Regions from separate parts of the Streptomyces sp. NPDC007088 genome, predicted to be linked through region 2. Evidence: riboswitches for the same ligand, from Rfam matches in the RefSeq annotation. Region 2 holds a riboswitch; each other region holds the start of a gene.
What was found. A riboswitch is a leader RNA that binds a small molecule or an ion and turns the genes downstream of it on or off. The one in region 2 is predicted to bind cobalamin.
Positions count from the first base shown of each region.

Region 1 (4,204 bases), on a different contig from region 2:
GGAAGCAAAGATGGGCCGTGACATACGCCGCTGAGCGGGCAGGCGAGCGAGAGCCGTAGGAGCAGTCCAGGCTCCGGACACCGCAGACCCCTGAGAAGGGACGACAACCGTGGCACGACCCAGGATTCTCGTAGTGGGCGCCGGCTTCGCCGGAGTGGGATGCGTACGCCGTCTGGAGCGGCGTATTCCACCGGGCCGGGCGGACATCACCCTGGTCGCGCCCTTCTCGTACCAGCTGTACCTGCCGCTGCTGCCCCAGGTGGCCTCCGGGGTGCTCACCCCGCAGTCCGTCGCCGTCTCGCTGCGCCGCAGCCAGAAGCACCGCACCCGCATCATTCCCGGCGGCGCGATCGGCGTGGACACGCAGGCGAAGATCTGCATCGTGCAGAAGGTCAACGGCGAGATCGTGCACGAGCCGTACGACATCATCGTGCTCACCCCCGGCAGCATCACCCGCACCTTCGACATCCCCGGGCTCACCGAGAACGCCCGGGGCATGAAGACCCTCGCCGAGGCCGCGTACATCCGCGACCACGTCATCTCCCAGCTCGACCTCGCCGACGCGAGCACCGACGAGGAGGAACGCGCCTCCCGCCTGCAGTTCGTCGTCGTCGGCGGCGGCTACGCCGGGACCGAGACCGCCGCGTGCCTGCAGCGCCTGACGCACAACGCCGTCAAGCACTACCCGCGCCTGGACCCCTCGCTCATCAAGTGGCACCTCATCGACATCGCGCCCAAACTCATGCCGGAGCTGGGCGACGAACTCGGCAAGGCCGCGATGAAGGTGCTCGAACGGCGTGGGATCGACGTCTCCCTGGGCGTCTCGATCGCCGAGGCCGGACCGGAGAAGGTCACCTTCACCGACGGCCGCACCCTGCCCTGCCGCACCCTCATCTGGACGGCCGGGGTCGCCGCCAGCCCCCTCATGGCGACGCTCGACACGGAGACGGTGCGCGGCCGCGTCGCCGTCACCCCGGAGATGAACGTCCCCGGGCTCGACGGCGTCTTCGCCCTCGGTGACGCCGCGGCCGTGCCCGACCTCACCAAGGAGGAGGGCGCGATCTGCCCGCCCACCGCCCAGCACGCGATGCGCCAGGGACGCAAGGTCGCCGACAACGTCATCGCCAGCCTGCTGCACCAGCCGATGCGTCCCTACGTCCACAAGGACCTCGGGCTCGTCGTCGACCTCGGCGGCACCGACGCCGTCTCCCGGCCGCTCGGCGTCAACCTGCGGGGACTGCCCGCCGAGGCGGTGGCCAGGGGCTACCACTGGTCGGCGCTGCGTACCGGGCCCGCCAAGACCCGTGTCATGACGAACTGGCTGCTCAACGCGGTGGCGGGTGACGACTTCGTCCGGACCGGCTTCCTGTCGGAGAAGTCCGGGACCCTGCGCGAGTTCGAGCACACCGACGTGTACCTGACTCCGGAGCAGATCCGCGAGCACACCGCCGCCCTGCACGGCGTGCACTGAGCGCGGACCCGCCGAACACGGCGAAGGGGCGGGGGCGGGCGGTTCGGCACCGCCCGCCCCCGCCCCTTCGCGCGCTCAGACCAGCGCGGGAACGGACCGCGGCCGGCCCTCGGCGTCGATCGCGACGAAGGTGAGCCGTGCCGTCGCGACCTCCGTCACCGGGCCGGAGAAGTTCCACCGCTCGGCCGTCACCCGTACCGCGACGTCCATCGAGGTCCGCCCCGCGCGCTCCAGCGTGGCCTCGGCGCTCAGCAGATCGCCCGCGCGCACCGGCGCGAGAAAGGTCATCCGGTTCACGGACACGGTCACCGCCGGACCGTCCGCGTGCCGGCCGGCCGAGGCCGCCGCCGTGTCGTCGATCAGCTTCATCACGACACCTCCGTGGATGGTCCCGTACAGGTTGGTGTCGTGTTCGCTCATGATGTGCTTGAGCATCACCTGGGACTCAGCGGGGGTCTTGCTGTCCCGGACGGCGGCCGGGGGGTTTCCGGCGGACTGCACAGTCACGTCAACTCTCCTTCGCGAGCGGCGTTCTCGGACCCGGCACCGCGGGCGGGAGGACACCGGGTGCGGTGACCGGCACCGGGACGGACCCGGCCGCGACGGCAGCGGCCCGCACCCCGCGGCCGCCCTCGCGCGCACACCGGGTTCACCGCGGGCGCCCACGGCACCCACGGGCAGCGGCAGGTCTTCGGACTCGCGAGCACACACGCCGTACGCCCTTGTACGAGACGGGGCGGGCGGGCACCTACTGGCCGTCGCTTCCCGGGCCCGGTTAGGCCCAGTGCGTGGGACGGCGGTCGTTCTCGCTCACCGCTGCGGGGCAGTCCCGGACTCCCACCGGGTTCCCTCTTACGACGCACCCCGATCCTGAAGGAAAGGGGGCGAACCGACTGCTCGCCCAGCCTAACCCGCGTCACCCGTTTGATCGATCATCCGTGGTCCCCGGCGTACGTGAACTCGGCAACAGCGCGCCGGGCCGGCGCCCGCCCCCACCAGCGGCGCGTCCGCACGCCCACCCGTGGCGGGCGTGCGAGCACCACCACCCGTCGTCCGCCCGGGGCCCCCGCGCGCAGAAGACCTGCCGCGTGCGAGCATGAGGCCCTGTGGAGACCAGAGGGGAGCCGGCCCGGTCCGCCGGGGCGGACGACGCGGAGGGCTGGGGCGACCGGCCCGGGGACACCGCCCTGACCCTGCGGGTACCGGAGGCCGATTCCCTGGTGACGGCCGGGTTCCCCGCTCATGTCACGCTCCTGTACCCCTTCGTGCACGAGAGCCGGCTCGTACCGGGGGCCCGGCGCGAACTCGCCCGGCTGTGCCGGGCCCACCCCGCCTTCACCCTCCGATTCGCGCGGTTCGGCCGCTACCCGGGGGTGCTCTACCTGGAGCCGGAACCGCACGAGCCGGTCCTGGCCCTGCGCGCGGCGCTCCGGGAGCGCTGGCCCGAGGCGGTGCCTTACCGGGGGCTCTTCGGCCCCGGAGGGCTGCCCCCGCACCTCACCCTCGCCCACCACGAAAGGCCCGGAACGTACCCGTCGGCCTATGACGCTCTGGAGCGGCGCTACGCGGAGAAGCTGCCGCTGTGCACCCGCGTGGCCGTGGTCCACCTCATCGTGCGGCGCGAGGGGGCCTGGCAGGACGCGGACGTCCTCCCGCTGGGACCGTAGCCACGGGCCCGCCCGGAACCGGAAGGCGCCACCGCCCGCTCAGGGGTAGAGGTCGCGCCGATAGGTCGCCGGGTCCTCCAGCGCGTCGAGCAGCAGCGCCGCGAGATCCGCGTACGTCGTGCGCGGGGCGGGGGAGCGGTGCGGGGTGAAAGGCGCGCGGCGACGGCCGTGCGCGGGTCCCTCGACGAGGACGACCGGCCGCACGATCGTCCACTCCAGGCCGCTCGCCGCGATGACGGCGTCCTGGTCCTCCCGCTGCCGGATGACGGGCCGCGCCGTCGCCCGGTACAGCGCGGACACCGTGCGGTTGAGCGGCCCCGCCGTATGCCGTCCGTAGGCCGCCTCCGAGACCACCAGAAGCCTGGGCACCCGCAGCCGGCGCATCACGTCGACGACGGTGCGGGTGCCGCGGGAGTACAGCGGGACGTCGCGCCGTCCGCCGCGCAGCGCGTACGCCACCACCGCGGCCCCGGCCCCGTCGAGGGCGTCGGCGACCTCGTCCTCGTCGAAGGGGCCGCCGGTCACCACCCGGTCGGCCGGGGCCTTCGCGAGCCGGGCCGGATCGCGCACGACCGCCGTCGTGGTGTGCCCGGCCCGCGCGGCCGCGTACAGAAAGGCCCGCCCGGCTCTCCCGGACGCGCCGAAGACGGTGATCCTCATCCGTGCGCCCCCGCGCCCCGGCCGGGACCGTTCATGGCATCGCGCCTTCCTGGGAGTAGGACCGACACTCCGACGCTGGGCCCCCGCGCTCTCCCGCGCAACTCGCGTGACCCGTCCGCCGCCCGCCCCCGTGATCCAGGGGGAGTCAGTGCGGGGCACCCGGCCCGTGCGGGGCGCGCCATTCGACGTGGTCCAGCGCGGGCAGCTCCTCCTCGCGCACCGGTTCGCTGCGCCGGCCACCGCTCTTGAAGAAGTCGGCGAGGACGAGGGTCGCCGCCCCCACGGTCACCGCGTCCGGCCCGAGCAGCCCCATGCCGATGGTGACCTTCCCGGCCGGGTGGCGCAGCGAGAAGCTGTCGGCGTAGCGGCGCAGGGACTCCAGGATGTGCGGGCCCAGCTGAAGCCC
Region 1 covers NZ_JBIAFO010000033.1:5,988-10,191, reverse strand. The annotation lists gene ACFYMP_RS30650 (NAD(P)/FAD-dependent oxidoreductase) at 110-1,471, shown strand; gene ACFYMP_RS30645 (acyl-CoA thioesterase) at 1,547-1,978, opposite strand; cobalamin riboswitch at 2,136-2,380, opposite strand; gene ACFYMP_RS30640 (2'-5' RNA ligase family protein) at 2,578-3,138, shown strand; gene ACFYMP_RS30635 (NAD(P)-dependent oxidoreductase) at 3,178-3,798, opposite strand; gene ACFYMP_RS30630 (ROK family protein) at 3,944-4,204, opposite strand, start outside.
Region 1: it holds a riboswitch for cobalamin, as region 2 does, so the genes downstream of both, ACFYMP_RS30645 (acyl-CoA thioesterase) here and metE (5-methyltetrahydropteroyltriglutamate--homocysteine S-methyltransferase) in region 2, are expected to answer to the same signal.

Region 2 (4,204 bases):
TGGGTGTGGATCTGGGTGGCCGGGCCTGCGCCGCCGGTCGCCAGGCGGAAGGACTCGGTGGCCCAGTCCAGGTAGGCGGGCCGGTCGGCGGCGCGCAGGGGCAGGGTCTCGCGCAGGGCGGGCTCGTCCACCTGGATGACCGGGGTCCCGGCCGCCTCCAGGTCGCCGACCTCGTCGCGCAGGGCGAGGGCGACCTGTCGGGCGGTGTCGCCGAGGGGCTGGTCGTCGCGGACGAAGGACCAGGCGAGCATCGTGACCGGGCCGGTGAGCATGCCCTTGACCGGCCGGTCGGTGAGGGACTGGGCGTACGTGGTCCAGCGCACCGTCATCGGCTCGGGGCGGGAGACGTCGCCGGCCAGGACCGGCGGGCGGACGTAGCGGGTGCCGTAGGACTGGACCCAGCCGTGCTGGGTGGCGAGGTAGCCGGTGAGCCGCTCGGCGAAGTACTGCACCATGTCGTTGCGTTCGGGTTCGCCGTGCACCAGCACGTCCAGCCCGGCCCTCTCCTGGAAGGAGACGACTTCCCGGATCTCGGACCGGATGCGGTCCTCGTAGCCGTCCGTGTCGATCCGTCCCGCGCGCAGGTCGGCGCGGGCGGTACGCAGCCCGGTGGTCTGCGGGAAGGAGCCGATGGTGGTGGTCGGCAGCAACGGCAGCTTGAGACGGGCGCGTTGAGCGGCTGCCCGCTCACCGTAGGGCTGCGAGCGACGGGTCTCGGACTCGGTGACGGCGCCGGTTCGGGCGCGTACGGCCGGGTCACGGGTGAGGGGCGAGTGCGCGCGGGAGGCGAGATCGGCCCGGTTGGCGGCGAGTTGTGCGGTGATCGCCTCCGTACCGCCCGCAAGCCCCCTGGCGAGGGTGACGATCTCGGCGGTCTTCTGCCGGGCGAAGGCGAGCCAGCGCAGGATCTGCGGTTCGATCTCCCGCTCGGCCGAGGTGTCGAGCGGGACGTGCAGCAGGGAGCAGGAGGCGGACACGTCGACCCGCCCGGCCAGGCCGAGCAGGGTGCCGAGCACGGCCAGCGACCCGCTCAGGTCGTTGACCCAGATGTTGCGCCCGTTGACGACACCGGCGACCAGGCGCTTGCCGGGCAGGCCGCCCACGGCGGCGAGCGCGTCGAGGTTGGCCGCCGCCGACTCGGTGAAGTCCAGGGCCAGTCCCTCCACCGGCGCCTTGGCCAGGACCGGGAGGGCCTCTCCGAGGCGGTCGAAGTAGGAGGCCACGAGCAGCTTGGGGCGGTCGGTGAGGGCGCCCAGTTCACGGTAGGCGCGTTCGGCGCCGTTCAGTTCCGCCGGGGTGCGGTCCTGCACGAGGGCGGGCTCGTCGAGCTGCACCCACTCGGCGCCCGCCGCCCGCAGGTCGGCGAGGATCTCGGCGTACACCGGGAGCAGCCGGTCGAGCAGGGTCAGCGGGTCGAAGCCGGACGGCGCCCCGGGCGCGGGCTTGGCGAGCAGCAGGTAGGTGACGGGGCCGACGAGGACCGGCCGGGCGTTCAGGCCGAGTTCCAGGGCCTCACGCAGCTCGGCGACCTGTCGGCCGGAGTCCGCGCTGAACACCGTGTCCGCGCCCAGCTCGGGAACGAGGTAGTGGTAGTTGGTGTCGAACCACTTCGTCATTTCGAGCGGTGCGAGGTCCGCGCTGCCGCGCGCCATCGCGAAGTAGCCGTCGAGCGGGTCGGCGGCCACCGCCGCACGGTGACGCTCGGGGATCGCGCCGACCATGACGCTGGTGTCCAGGACGTGGTCGTAGTACGAGAAGTCCCCGGTCGGTACCTCGTCGATCCCGGCCTCGGCCAGCTGCCGCCAGTGGGCGCGACGCAGCCGGGCGGCTGTCGAGTGGAGCGAGGCGGCGTCGACCCGGCCCTTCCAGTAGCCCTCGATCGCCTTCTTCAGTTCCCGGTTCTGGCCCTGACGGGGGTAGCCGTACACGGTGGACCGTGCTGCCGCGGCTGCGGACTTGGGGGTCACGGAGATCTCCTTCGCGAGACGAGTCCCTGAATCCCGGGGACGGCACGCGAGCGCGAAGGGGTGACGAACCGGGCGGTGTGCCTCACGTGCCGGGCACGCGCGACTCTCCGCCGGGTATGTACGCCGACCCGCCCACGAGGTCACCGGGATGTCCGCGCACGAGCCGGTCGTACGCGGGCAGTGGCAGGTCTTCGGACTCGCGGGCCCGTCCTCTCGGGGGAGGACACCTACTGGCCGTCGCTTCCCAGGTCCCGTACGCCGGGGCCCAGTGCGTATGACGGCGGTCGTTCCCGCTCACCGCTGCGGGGCAGTCCCGGATTCCCACCGGGTTCCCTCTTGCGACGCCTCCCGCCTGGCGGACGGGGCGAACCAGCTGCGCCGACCAGCCTACGGTGCGCCACGGCCGCGCGGAGCGCCACGTCCAGCATGCGGATGGTGCGGGTGGCGCACGTCGGCGTGGCGAACGCCGCCGGCAGGACACGCCCGGGGGAGGGCGCCGCCCGCGGGCACGGTCAGGAGGCGGCCGGCGGCGTCCGGTCGTCGGCCGCCGCCAGACGGGCGGTGAAGTCGTCCGCGAAGCGGGTCAGGAGGCGGCCGAAGGTCCTGCGGTCCTCCTCCTCCCAGTCGGCGACCGCCTCGGCGAACCAGCCGAACAGGGTGCTGACGTACCGGGCGGCTCCCGCGGCGCCGGAGTCGGTCGGCTCGATGAGGCTGGCCCGCCGGTCCAGCGGGTCGCCGACGCGCCGGACCAGATGCCTGCGCTCCAGCTCCTTCACCTGCCGGGTGATGTGCGGACCGGCCATCTCCATGCGCTGCGCGATCTCTCCCACGCGCAGGGGACGGTCGGCCATGTGCAGAGTGAGAAGGACCGACAGGGCCGGCCGGTCCAGCCTCAGGTCCACGGACTCCATCGCGCGCTCGGTGAGCCGGCCCCGGCTGAGGGCGTTGCTCAGCCGCATCAAACGGGGCATCACCTCCCGGCCCAGGGCCTCGTCCGCCGGCACGGTAGGGGCGTCGCCCTCGGGGAGGGGTGGTGGAGTGCTCATCCTCGCCTCACTTGCCTACCTAAAGTAGGTATCTATATGGTGGTGGAAGCGGCACGCCCGGGGGGGCGTCTCCGCCCAAAAAGGATACCTAAAGTACGCATCATTGAGCGTACCGAGCACGGCTGGGAGAGCGACCCCATGAATCACCACGCCCGAAGGACCGTCCTCATCTCCGGTGCCAGCATCGCCGGACCGGCTCTGGCTTACTGGCTCGACCACTACGGCTTCGAGGTCACCGTCGTGGAGAAAGCGCCGTACCTGCGGGCCGGCGGGTACCCCATCGACATTCGCGGGACGGCGATGGAGGTCGTCACCCGCATGGGCCTGCGTCCGCGGCTGGAACGGGCCCACGTGGACAGCAGGCGGATCTCCTTCCTCGATCAGGAGGGGGCGCTCCTCGCCGCCGTACGCCCGGAGGTGGTGACCGGCGGTGTAGAGGGGCGTGACCTGGAGGTGCGCCGCGGGGATCTCGCCGACCAGCTGTACGCACTCGTGCGCGACCGCGTCGAGTTCGTCTTCGGCGACTCCATCGACACCCTCACCGAGGGCCCCGGCCACGTCGAGGTGAGCTTCCGCGGCGGCGAGCGGCGCACCTTCGACCTCGTCGTCGGCGCCGACGGACTGCACTCGAACACCCGCGGTCTGGTCTTCGGGCCCGAGGAGCGGTTCCACCACTACCTCGGCCACTGCTTCGCCGGCTTCACCCTGCCCAACCACCTCGGACTCTCGCACGAGGGCCTCGCCTGGAACGCCCCCGGCAGGGCCGCCGTCCTCTACGCCACCGATCCGCAGGCCCCCGTGTACGGCTTCCTCAACTTCGCGCGGGACGAGGCGCCCTACAGCGCCTTCCGCGCTCCCGAGGCGCAACGCGACCTCGTGGCGGCGCAGTTCGAGGGGGACGGATGGGAGGTCCCCCGTCTGGTGGCCGCCATGCGCGCGGCTGACGACCTCTTCTTCGACGTCGTGAGCCAGATCCACCTGCCGTCCTGGCACCGGGGCCGAGTGGCCCTGGTCGGCGACGCCGCCTACGCCCCGTCCTTCATGTCCGGCCAGGGGTCGAGCCTCTCGCTGGTCGGCGCCTACGTCCTCGCCGGTGAACTGGCCACCCACACCGACCACGGCGCGGCCTTCACCGCCTACGAGCGGGTCATGCGCGAGTTCGTGACCAGGAACCAGGCGCTCGCCACTTCG
Region 2 covers NZ_JBIAFO010000004.1:135,014-139,217, forward strand. The annotation lists gene metE (5-methyltetrahydropteroyltriglutamate--homocysteine S-methyltransferase) at 1-1,967, opposite strand, end outside; cobalamin riboswitch at 2,153-2,305, opposite strand; gene ACFYMP_RS08545 (MarR family winged helix-turn-helix transcriptional regulator) at 2,480-3,013, opposite strand; gene ACFYMP_RS08550 (FAD-dependent monooxygenase) at 3,152-4,204, shown strand, end outside.

Region 3 (4,204 bases), on a different contig from region 2:
ATCCGCTCGGCGATCCGGGTGGACAGCGCCTTCGCCTGCGGGGAGCCGAAGGGCAGCCGCAGCTTGAAGAACACGTCCTGCAGGCCCATCGCGCCCAGACCCACCGGACGCCAGCGGGAGTTGGAGGTGGCGGCCTGGTCGGTCGGGTAGAAGTTGATGTCCACGACCCGGTCGAGGAAGGTCACGGCGGTGCGGACGGTCTCGTCCAGCCGCTCCCAGTCGATGTCCCCGTTCTCGACGAAGGCGCCCAGGTTCACCGAACCCAGGTTGCACACGGCCGTCTCGCCGTCGTCGGTGACCTCGATGATCTCCGTGCACAGGTTCGAGGAGTGCACGGTGTGACCGGGCTCGGCGGTCTGGTTCGCGGTGCGGTTGGAGTGGTCCTTGAAGGTGATCCAGCCCTGGCCGGTCTGCGCGAGGGTGCGCATCATGCGCCCGTACAGCTCGCGGGCCGGCAGCGTCCTGCGCGCCAGCCCGGCCGCCTCCGCCTCGCGGTACGCGGTCTCGAACTCCTCGCCCCACAGGTCGGTCAGCCCGGGGACGTCGGCCGGGGAGAACAGCGACCACTCGGAGTCCTCGGCGACCCGGCGCATGAACTCGTCCGGGACCCAGTGCGCGAGGTTGAGGTGGTGGGTGCGGCGCTGGTCCTCGCCCGTGTTGTCGCGCAGCTCCAGGAACTCCTCGATGTCGGAGTGCCAGGTCTCCAGGTACACCGCCGCGGCGCCCTTGCGCCGGCCGCCCTGGTTGACCGCCGCGACCGAGGAGTCCAGCGTCTTCAGGAAGGGCACGATGCCGTTCGAGTGGCCGTTGGTGCCCCGGATCAGCGAACCGCGGCCGCGGATACGGGAGTACGCGATGCCGATCCCACCCGCGTGCTTGGACAGCCGGGCCACCTGGAGGTAGCGCTCGTAGATCGAGTCCAGCTCGTCCTTCGGCGAGTCCAGCAGGTAGCACGAGGACATCTGCGGGTGCTGCGTACCGGAGTTGAACAGCGTGGGGGAGGAGGGCAGGTAGTCGAGGCGGCTCATCAGCCGGTACAGCGAGGCCACCTCGTCCACCGCGGCCGCCGACTCGTCCGCCGCCAGGCCCGAGGCCACGCGCAGCATGAAGAACTGCGGAGTCTCGATCACCTTGCGGGTGATCGGGTGGCGCAGCAGGTAGCGGCTGTAGAGGGTGCGCAGGCCGAAGTAGCCGAAGCGGTCGTCGCCCTCCAGGTCGATCAGCGCGTCGAGCCGCTCGGCGTGCAGTGCGCAGAAGCGGGCCGTGCTGTCACCGATCAGGCCCTCGCGGTGGCCGACGGCGACCGACTCGGCATAGGTGTGCGCGCCCTGGCTGCGGGCCTCCTCGGTGATGCCGAGGGTCAGCAGCCGGGCGGCGAGCCGCGAGTAGGCGGGGTCCTCCGAGATGAGACCGGCGGCGGCCTCGGTCGCCAGTTCGCGCAGCTCCGCCTCGTCGGCGTGGGCGCTGCGGCCGCGCAGGGCGGCGGCGGCGACCCGGCCGGGGTCGGTGTCGGGGAGATCGGCGGTGAGATTCGTCAGGGTCCGCAACAGGGCGGTTCCCGGAAGATCCTGTTCGGCCGTGACCGCTGAAGCGGGATCTGCTGGCGCGATGGTCACTGTGTGGCTCTCCCTCGCTCGGCTGTGGGCCGGCGGGAGGCAGCGGGGAGCGGCGCACGGGCCCGGGGCAGGGCGGGGCGACACATCCACCGGCCCACTCCGCGAGGCCCGGACGTCTGGGCGCCAGGGCCGGTCGGTCCTTGGCGCGCTGTCGGCAGGACCTCGGACTCGGGCGTGCAAAAGGCGCACCACACACCGTTGCGGGACAGTTCCGGATTCGCACCGGATTCCCCTGCGACGACAGCGAGACTGAGCATACATGTGGGGTGGGTGGGCTGAGGGAGACCCCAGATGTTGTGTCGAGGCGGGCGAAGGTCACGTACCGGCCAAGCCTTGTGGAGTGCCGACAAGGGGGCGTTCCCCGGCCCGCGCAGCGGCCCGACCCGAGGCCGCCGCGCGGTGTGCGGGCTCCACAAGCGGCCCCCGTCCCCGTCCGCGAAAACTCGGATCGCGGGAGGTGCGGGGCCGGGCCCGGCGGCCCGCGCGGACACCGGACGGGCCCGGAGGAGGAAGCCCGCGCCCCTCCTCCGGGCCCGTCCGTGAGGCCCTCCGGATCCCTGTGCCGGGGCGTCAGTGACCGGCCGGGGCTCCCGCCGTCGCGGGCGGCAGCTCCTCCCGCACGCCCGGGTCGCCCGCGTCCACGACGTAGTCCGAGGGAACCGTCTCGTCGACGCCGTCAGGGGCCTTCAGGGCCCGCAGGACGACCGTGAGGACCAGCGTGACGACCAGATTCAGCACGATGGCCGTCATGCCGATGTAGCCGATCTCTCCGAGCCCGGGAATCTCCTTCGAGGAGCCCCCGAAGTGGTCCTGGGTGGGGCTGGCCACGGTCCAGGCCGCCCACGTCCCGTAGGCCATGCCGACCGCCCAGCCCGTGAGCAGCGCCCAGCGGTGGAACCAGCGGGTGAACAGGCCGCCCACGAGCGAGGGCAGGGTCTGCAGAATCCAGATGCCGCCCAGCAGCTGGAAGTTGATCGCCACCGTCTTGTCCATACCGAGGACGAAGATCAGCGCGCCCACCTTGACCAGCAGCGAGACCAGCTTGGAGACCTTGGCCTCCTGGGCCGGGGTCGCGTCCGGCTTCAGGAAGTCCTTGTAGATGTTGCGGGTGAACAGGTTCGCGGCCGCGATCGACATGATGGCCGCGGGCACCAGCGCCCCGATTCCGATGGCCGCGAAGGCGACCCCGGTGAACCAGTCCGGGAACATGTCCTCGAACAGCTGCGGGATGGCGAGCTGCCCGTTGTCGACCTTCACGCCCGCCGCGATCGCCATGAAGCCCAGCAGGGCGAGCAGCCCCAGCATGAGCGAGTACAGCGGCAGGATCGTCGTGTTGCGCCGGATCACGTTCCGCTTGCTGCTGGAGAGCGTCGCGGTGATCGAGTGCGGGTACATGAACAGCGCTAGCGCCGAGCCGAGCGCCAGGGTCGCGTACCCCCACTGCCCCTTCTCCCCGGGGAAGAGCGCGCCCTTGGGCTGTCCGGTCGCCGGGTTCTTCTGGGAGAGCGCGTCGCCGGCCTTCGCGAAGACGTCGTCGAAACCGCCGAGCTTGACCGGGATGTAGATGATCGCGACCGCGATCACGAGGTAGATCAGCCCGTCCTTGACGAAGGCGATCAGCGCGGGCGCCCGCAGCCCCGAGGAGTACGTGTACGCCGCGAGAACGGCGAAAGCGATCAAAAGTGGCAGGTCCTTGACAAACCAGTTCGTGTCCTCCCCGCCGCCCACGCCCATGACGTCCAGGACCGCCTGGATGCCGACGAGTTGCAGGGCGATGTACGGCATCGTGGCGAGGATGCCGGTCAGCGCCACCGCGAGCGAGAGCCCCTTCGAGCCGAAGCGCCCGCGCACGAAGTCGGAGGTGGTGACGTAGCCGTGGCGGTGCGAGACCGACCACAGCCGCGGCAGGAAGGTGAAGATCAGCGGATAGACCAGGATGGTGTACGGCACGGCGTAGAAGCCGGCCGCCCCGCCCGCGTAGATCGCCGCGGGCACCGCGACGAAGGTGTACGCGGTGTAGAGGTCGCCGCCGAGCAGGAACCATGTCACCCAGGTCCCGAAGGACCGGCCGCCCAGGCCCCATTCGTCGAGGCTCTCGGTACTGGCCCGCCGCCAGCGCGCCGCCATGAAGCCCATGACGGTGACCGCGACGAAGAAGAGGATGAAGATCGTCAGAGCGACCCCGTTGACGCCGTCCTTCATCGGGGCTCACCTCCGCGAGCGGCACGCCGGGTGCGCTGGTCGTGCTGCCAGAGTTTGTAGGCCAGCAGGGTCAGCGCGCTGGAGACGAACACCCAGAGCATCTGGTACCAGTAGAAGAAGGGGATGCCGATGAAGGCCGGGTCGATCCTCGCGTACGAACCCACCCACAACATCGCCACGAACGGCGCGAGCAGGCACAGTCCGACCACGACTCTCAGCGGGGTCACGACGGGCTGCCGCACGCCACCTCCCCCCGGGTTCGGCTTTGTCTCCACTTCCCGCGCCATGTCCTGCTCCGTCCCCTCCGTCGCCCGCGCGCACTCCGCTGTGCGCCGGGTCGCCCCCGTCGATCAGGGCGCGACGGGCGAAATCTAGGCGACGTAAAG
Region 3 covers NZ_JBIAFO010000002.1:258,009-262,212, forward strand. The annotation lists gene ACFYMP_RS04250 (ribonucleoside-diphosphate reductase subunit alpha) at 1-1,616, opposite strand, end outside; cobalamin riboswitch at 1,752-1,885, opposite strand; gene mctP (monocarboxylate uptake permease MctP) at 2,187-3,818, opposite strand; gene ACFYMP_RS04260 (DUF3311 domain-containing protein) at 3,815-4,105, opposite strand.
Region 3: it holds a riboswitch for cobalamin, as region 2 does, so the genes downstream of both, ACFYMP_RS04250 (ribonucleoside-diphosphate reductase subunit alpha) here and metE (5-methyltetrahydropteroyltriglutamate--homocysteine S-methyltransferase) in region 2, are expected to answer to the same signal.

Region 4 (4,204 bases), on a different contig from region 2:
CAAGGGCTACCGGGCCGGGCAGATCGCCTCGGCCGGACTGGTCTCGCTCGCGCACGGCACCAACGACGCGCAGAAGACCATGGGCATCATCACGCTGGCCCTCGTGACCGGCGACGTGCTCAAGCCCGGCTCGAACCCGCCGCTGTGGGTCATCCTCTCGGCGGGCTGCGCGATCGCGCTCGGTACGTACCTGGGCGGCTGGCGCATCATCCGCACGATGGGCACCGGGCTCACCGACCTGGCGCCGCCCCAGGGCTTCGCCTCGCAGACCGGAGCGGCGACCGTCATCCTCGCCTCCTCGCACCTCGGCTTCTCCCTCTCGACGACGCAGGCGTGCTCGGGTTCCGTGATGGGCGCGGGGCTCGGCCGCAAGGGCGGCCAGGTCCGCTGGTCGACCGCGAGCCGGATGGCCGTCGCCTGGGTGCTGACCCTGCCCGCCGCCGCCGTCGTCGGCGCCGGCGCGGAGTTCCTGACCCGGCAGGGCGCCTGGGGCGTCTCGCTCACCGCGGCCCTGCTGATCGCGGCGGGCGGCTACATCTGGCTGCTGTCGCGCCGCAAGCCGGTCAGCCACCACGACGTGGGCGCGAAAGCCCCCGCCGCCGAACCCTCCGGGGTGGTCACCCAGGCCGTGGCGGCCGTGACCCCGCCACCGGCAGGCGTCCTGAGCGTCCCGGTGCAGCCGACGGCGGCCGAGGCCCCCGACACCCTGACCGCGACCATCGACGCCCCCGCCCCCCGGGCCGACCGCCCCACCGAGCGCGCCGGATCGGGCGCGGCCTGAGCCCGCTGCGGCCAACCGGCCAGAAAGGACCTCGCAGATGCATATCGACTGGGCGGCGCTCGGCTCCGTCTTCGGCGTGAGCCTCGGCATCACCGTGGCGCTGGTGGGCGCGTTCGCGCTCGGTATCGCCGGCCTCTCGCGCGCCTCGCGGACCCGGCGCGCGCAGGCCGCGGGTACGGCCCCCGCGGCGGCGGTGCCCGCCGGCGGGGCGGGCGGCGGCACGCCGGCCCTCCTGCGTACCGGGGCCTACGCGTGCTTCGCGCTGTGCCTGGCGGCCGTCGGGTACGGGATCTACGTCATCGTCGCCTGAGTCCGCGACGCGGCGCCCGCGGCGTCGCGCGCGGGCGGGAGACGCGTGAGGGGCGGGCGGCCGTGCGGGCCGTCCGCCCCTCGCCGTACCCGGCGCTCCGCCGTACCCCGACCCGTACCCGCCCGGCCCGCTGCCGTTTCGCTGCGGCCCAGGTCGGAGGCGGTGTGGGTCTCGGCACATGTCCGTTATGGCGTCAAGTGGGAGTTGACGGGCGTTCTCCGCGCGTGGTGGACTGCCGGGGCCCATTCGGCAGCAGCAGAGGAAGCCCGGTGCGAGTCCGGCGCGGTCCCGCCACTGTGAGCGGAGAGCAGGTCTCTCCGTGAGTCAGGAACTCTCGCTGCCGGACTCCTTCGAACCAGGGCGCGGACCCTGAGTGAGGACACCCGCATGTCCGGCAGCCGCCGTCCCGCTCCGCCCGGAGCCTTCCGCCTCCCGTCCGTCGCACGAGGTGTGACGGCGGACTGACGCCATGCGTGCCGAACGTGTTCTCACGGCCGGCGCCACCGCCGGTCTGCTCGGCGACCTGCTCCTCGGTGATCCCCGGCGCGGCCATCCGGTCGCGCTGTTCGGGCGCGCGGCCTCGGCCGCCGAGCGGGTCCTGTGGCGTGACCACCGGGGCGCCGGAGCCCTCCACACCGCGCTGTGCGCCGGGGGCGCGACCGCCCTCGGGGCGCTCGCCGCGCGGTGGGCGCGCCGCTCCCCCGCCGCCTCCCTCGCCCTGACCGCCGCCGCCACCTGGACGGTCGTGGGCGGCACCTCGCTGGGCCGGGAGGCCCGTGCGATCGGCGCCGCCCTCGCGGCCGGAGAGGTGGAGACGGCGCGGGCGCGCCTGCCCCACCTGTGCGGACGCGATCCGCAGTCCCTGGACGCGGACGGGATCGCGCGCGCCGTCGTGGAGTCCGTCGCCGAGAACACCTCCGACGCCGTGGTCGGCGCCCTCGTGTGGGGTGCGGCGGCCGGGGTGCCGGGGCTGCTGGGCTTCCGCGCGGTCAACACGCTGGACGCGATGGTGGGTCACCGCTCGCCGCGCCACCGGCGTTTCGGCTGGTCGGCGGCGCGTCTCGACGACGTCCTCGGCTGGCCGGGGGCCCGGCTGACGGCGGGCTGGGCGATCGTGTCGGGGGGCCGGCCGCGCGCCGCGCTCACCGCCGTACGGGAGGACGCGCACCGCCATCCGAGCCCCAACGCGGGCCGGGTGGAGGCCGCGTTCGCGGGGGCGCTCGGGGTGCGGCTGGGCGGGACCCTCGCGTACGGCGGCCGGGTCGAGCACCGGCCGGTGCTGAACGGGAGGGGGCGGCCGGTCGCTGTCGCCGACATCGAACGCGCCGTGCGGCTGTCGCGGCGGGTGGCCTGGCTGTCCCTGGCGGCCTGCGCGGGGGCCCGGACCGGCTGGGCGGCGCTGCGGCGCGGGAGGTCCCTGTGAGGGGCGGCGGACTGCTGGTCGCGGGGACCACCTCGGACGCGGGCAAGAGCGTCGTGACCGCCGGGATCTGCCGGTGGCTGGTACGCCAGGGCGTGCGGGTCGCGCCGTTCAAGGGACAGAACATGTCCCTCAACTCGTACGTGACGCGGGAGGGCGCGGAGATCGGCCGGGCGCAGGCCATGCAGGCGCAGGCCGCCCGGATCGAGCCGAGCGCGCTCATGAACCCGGTGCTGCTCAAACCGGGCGGCGACCGCACGAGCCAGGTCGTGCTGCTGGGCCGGCCGGTCGGCGAGCTGAGCGCGCGGGCGTACCACGGGGGACGCCAGGAGACGCTGCTCGGCACGGTCGTGGACTGTCTGGAGCAGTTGCGCTCGCGCTACGACGCGGTGATCTGCGAGGGCGCGGGCAGCCCGGCGGAGATCAACCTGCGCCGCACCGATCTGGTCAACATGGGGGTCGCGCGCGCCGCGCGGCTGCCGGTCCTGGTCGTGGGCGACATCGACCGGGGCGGGGTGTTCGCCTCGTTCTTCGGGACGACGGCGCTGCTGGACCCCGGGGACCAGGAGCTGATCGCGGGCTACCTCGTCAACAAGTTCCGGGGCGACGTCTCGCTCCTGGAGCCGGGCCTCGTGATGCTGGAGCAGCTGACCGGGCGCCGCACCTTCGGCGTCCTGCCCTTCCGGCACGGCCTGGGCATCGACGAGGAGGACGGGCTCGCGGTGTCGCTGCGCGGGGCGGTGCGCGAGTCGGCGGTGAGCGAGCCGTACGGCGAGGACGTGCTGCGGGTCGCGGTGTGCGCGGTGCCGCTCATGTCGAACTTCACGGACGTCGACGCGCTCGCGGCCGAACCGGGCGTCGTCGTGCGTTTCGTGGACCGTCCGCAGGAGCTGGCCGACGCCGATCTCGTGGTCGTCCCCGGTACCCGCGGCACGGTCGGCGCGCTGCGCTGGCTGCGCGAGCGGGGCCTCGCGGCGGAGCTGTCCCGGCGGGCCGCCGCCGGCCGTCCGGTGCTCGGCATCTGCGGCGGGTTCCAGTTGCTCGGTGAGGTGATCGAGGACGAGGTGGAGTCGCGGGCCGGCACCGTCGAGGGGCTCGGGCTGCTGCCGGTGCGGGTGCGTTTCGCCCGCGAGAAGACCCTCGCGCGGCCCTCGGGCAGCGCGCTCGGCGAGCGGGTCGAGGGCTACGAGATCCACCACGGCGTGGCCGAGGTGAGGGGCGGCGAACCCTTCCTCGACGGCTGCCGGGCCGGCTGCGTGTGGGGCACGCACTGGCACGGTTCGCTGGAGAGCGACGGCTTCCGGCGCGCCTTCCTGCGTCAGACGGCGCGGGCGGCGGGGCGGCGTTTCGTGCCCGCGCCGGACACCTCCTTCGGCCGGTTGCGCGAGGAGCAGCTCGATCTGCTGGGCGACCTGATCGAGGAGCACGCCGACACGGACGCGCTGCTGCGGCTGATCGAGGGGGGCGCGCCCCCGGGGCTGCCCTTCGTCCCGCCGGGAGCGCCCGCGCCGCCCGGGGCGCGCGGGTGAGCGGCGCCCGGGGAACCTCCACGAACACAGCCGCCCGTTCACGTACACGACAAGGGAGTTGAGGACGCCGTGCCCACTGTGCTGCTGTTGTCCACCGCCGACACGGATCTGCTCGCCGCGCGGGCCTGCGGGGCGTCCTACCGGATCGGCAACCCCTCGCGGGT
Region 4 covers NZ_JBIAFO010000001.1:51,081-55,284, forward strand. The annotation lists gene ACFYMP_RS00255 (anion permease) at 1-781, shown strand, start outside; gene ACFYMP_RS00260 (hypothetical protein) at 819-1,091, shown strand; cobalamin riboswitch at 1,302-1,446, shown strand; gene ACFYMP_RS00265 (cobalamin biosynthesis protein) at 1,561-2,514, shown strand; gene ACFYMP_RS00270 (cobyric acid synthase) at 2,511-4,040, shown strand; gene cobN (cobaltochelatase subunit CobN) at 4,110-4,204, shown strand, end outside.
Region 4: it holds a riboswitch for cobalamin, as region 2 does, so the genes downstream of both, ACFYMP_RS00265 (cobalamin biosynthesis protein) here and metE (5-methyltetrahydropteroyltriglutamate--homocysteine S-methyltransferase) in region 2, are expected to answer to the same signal.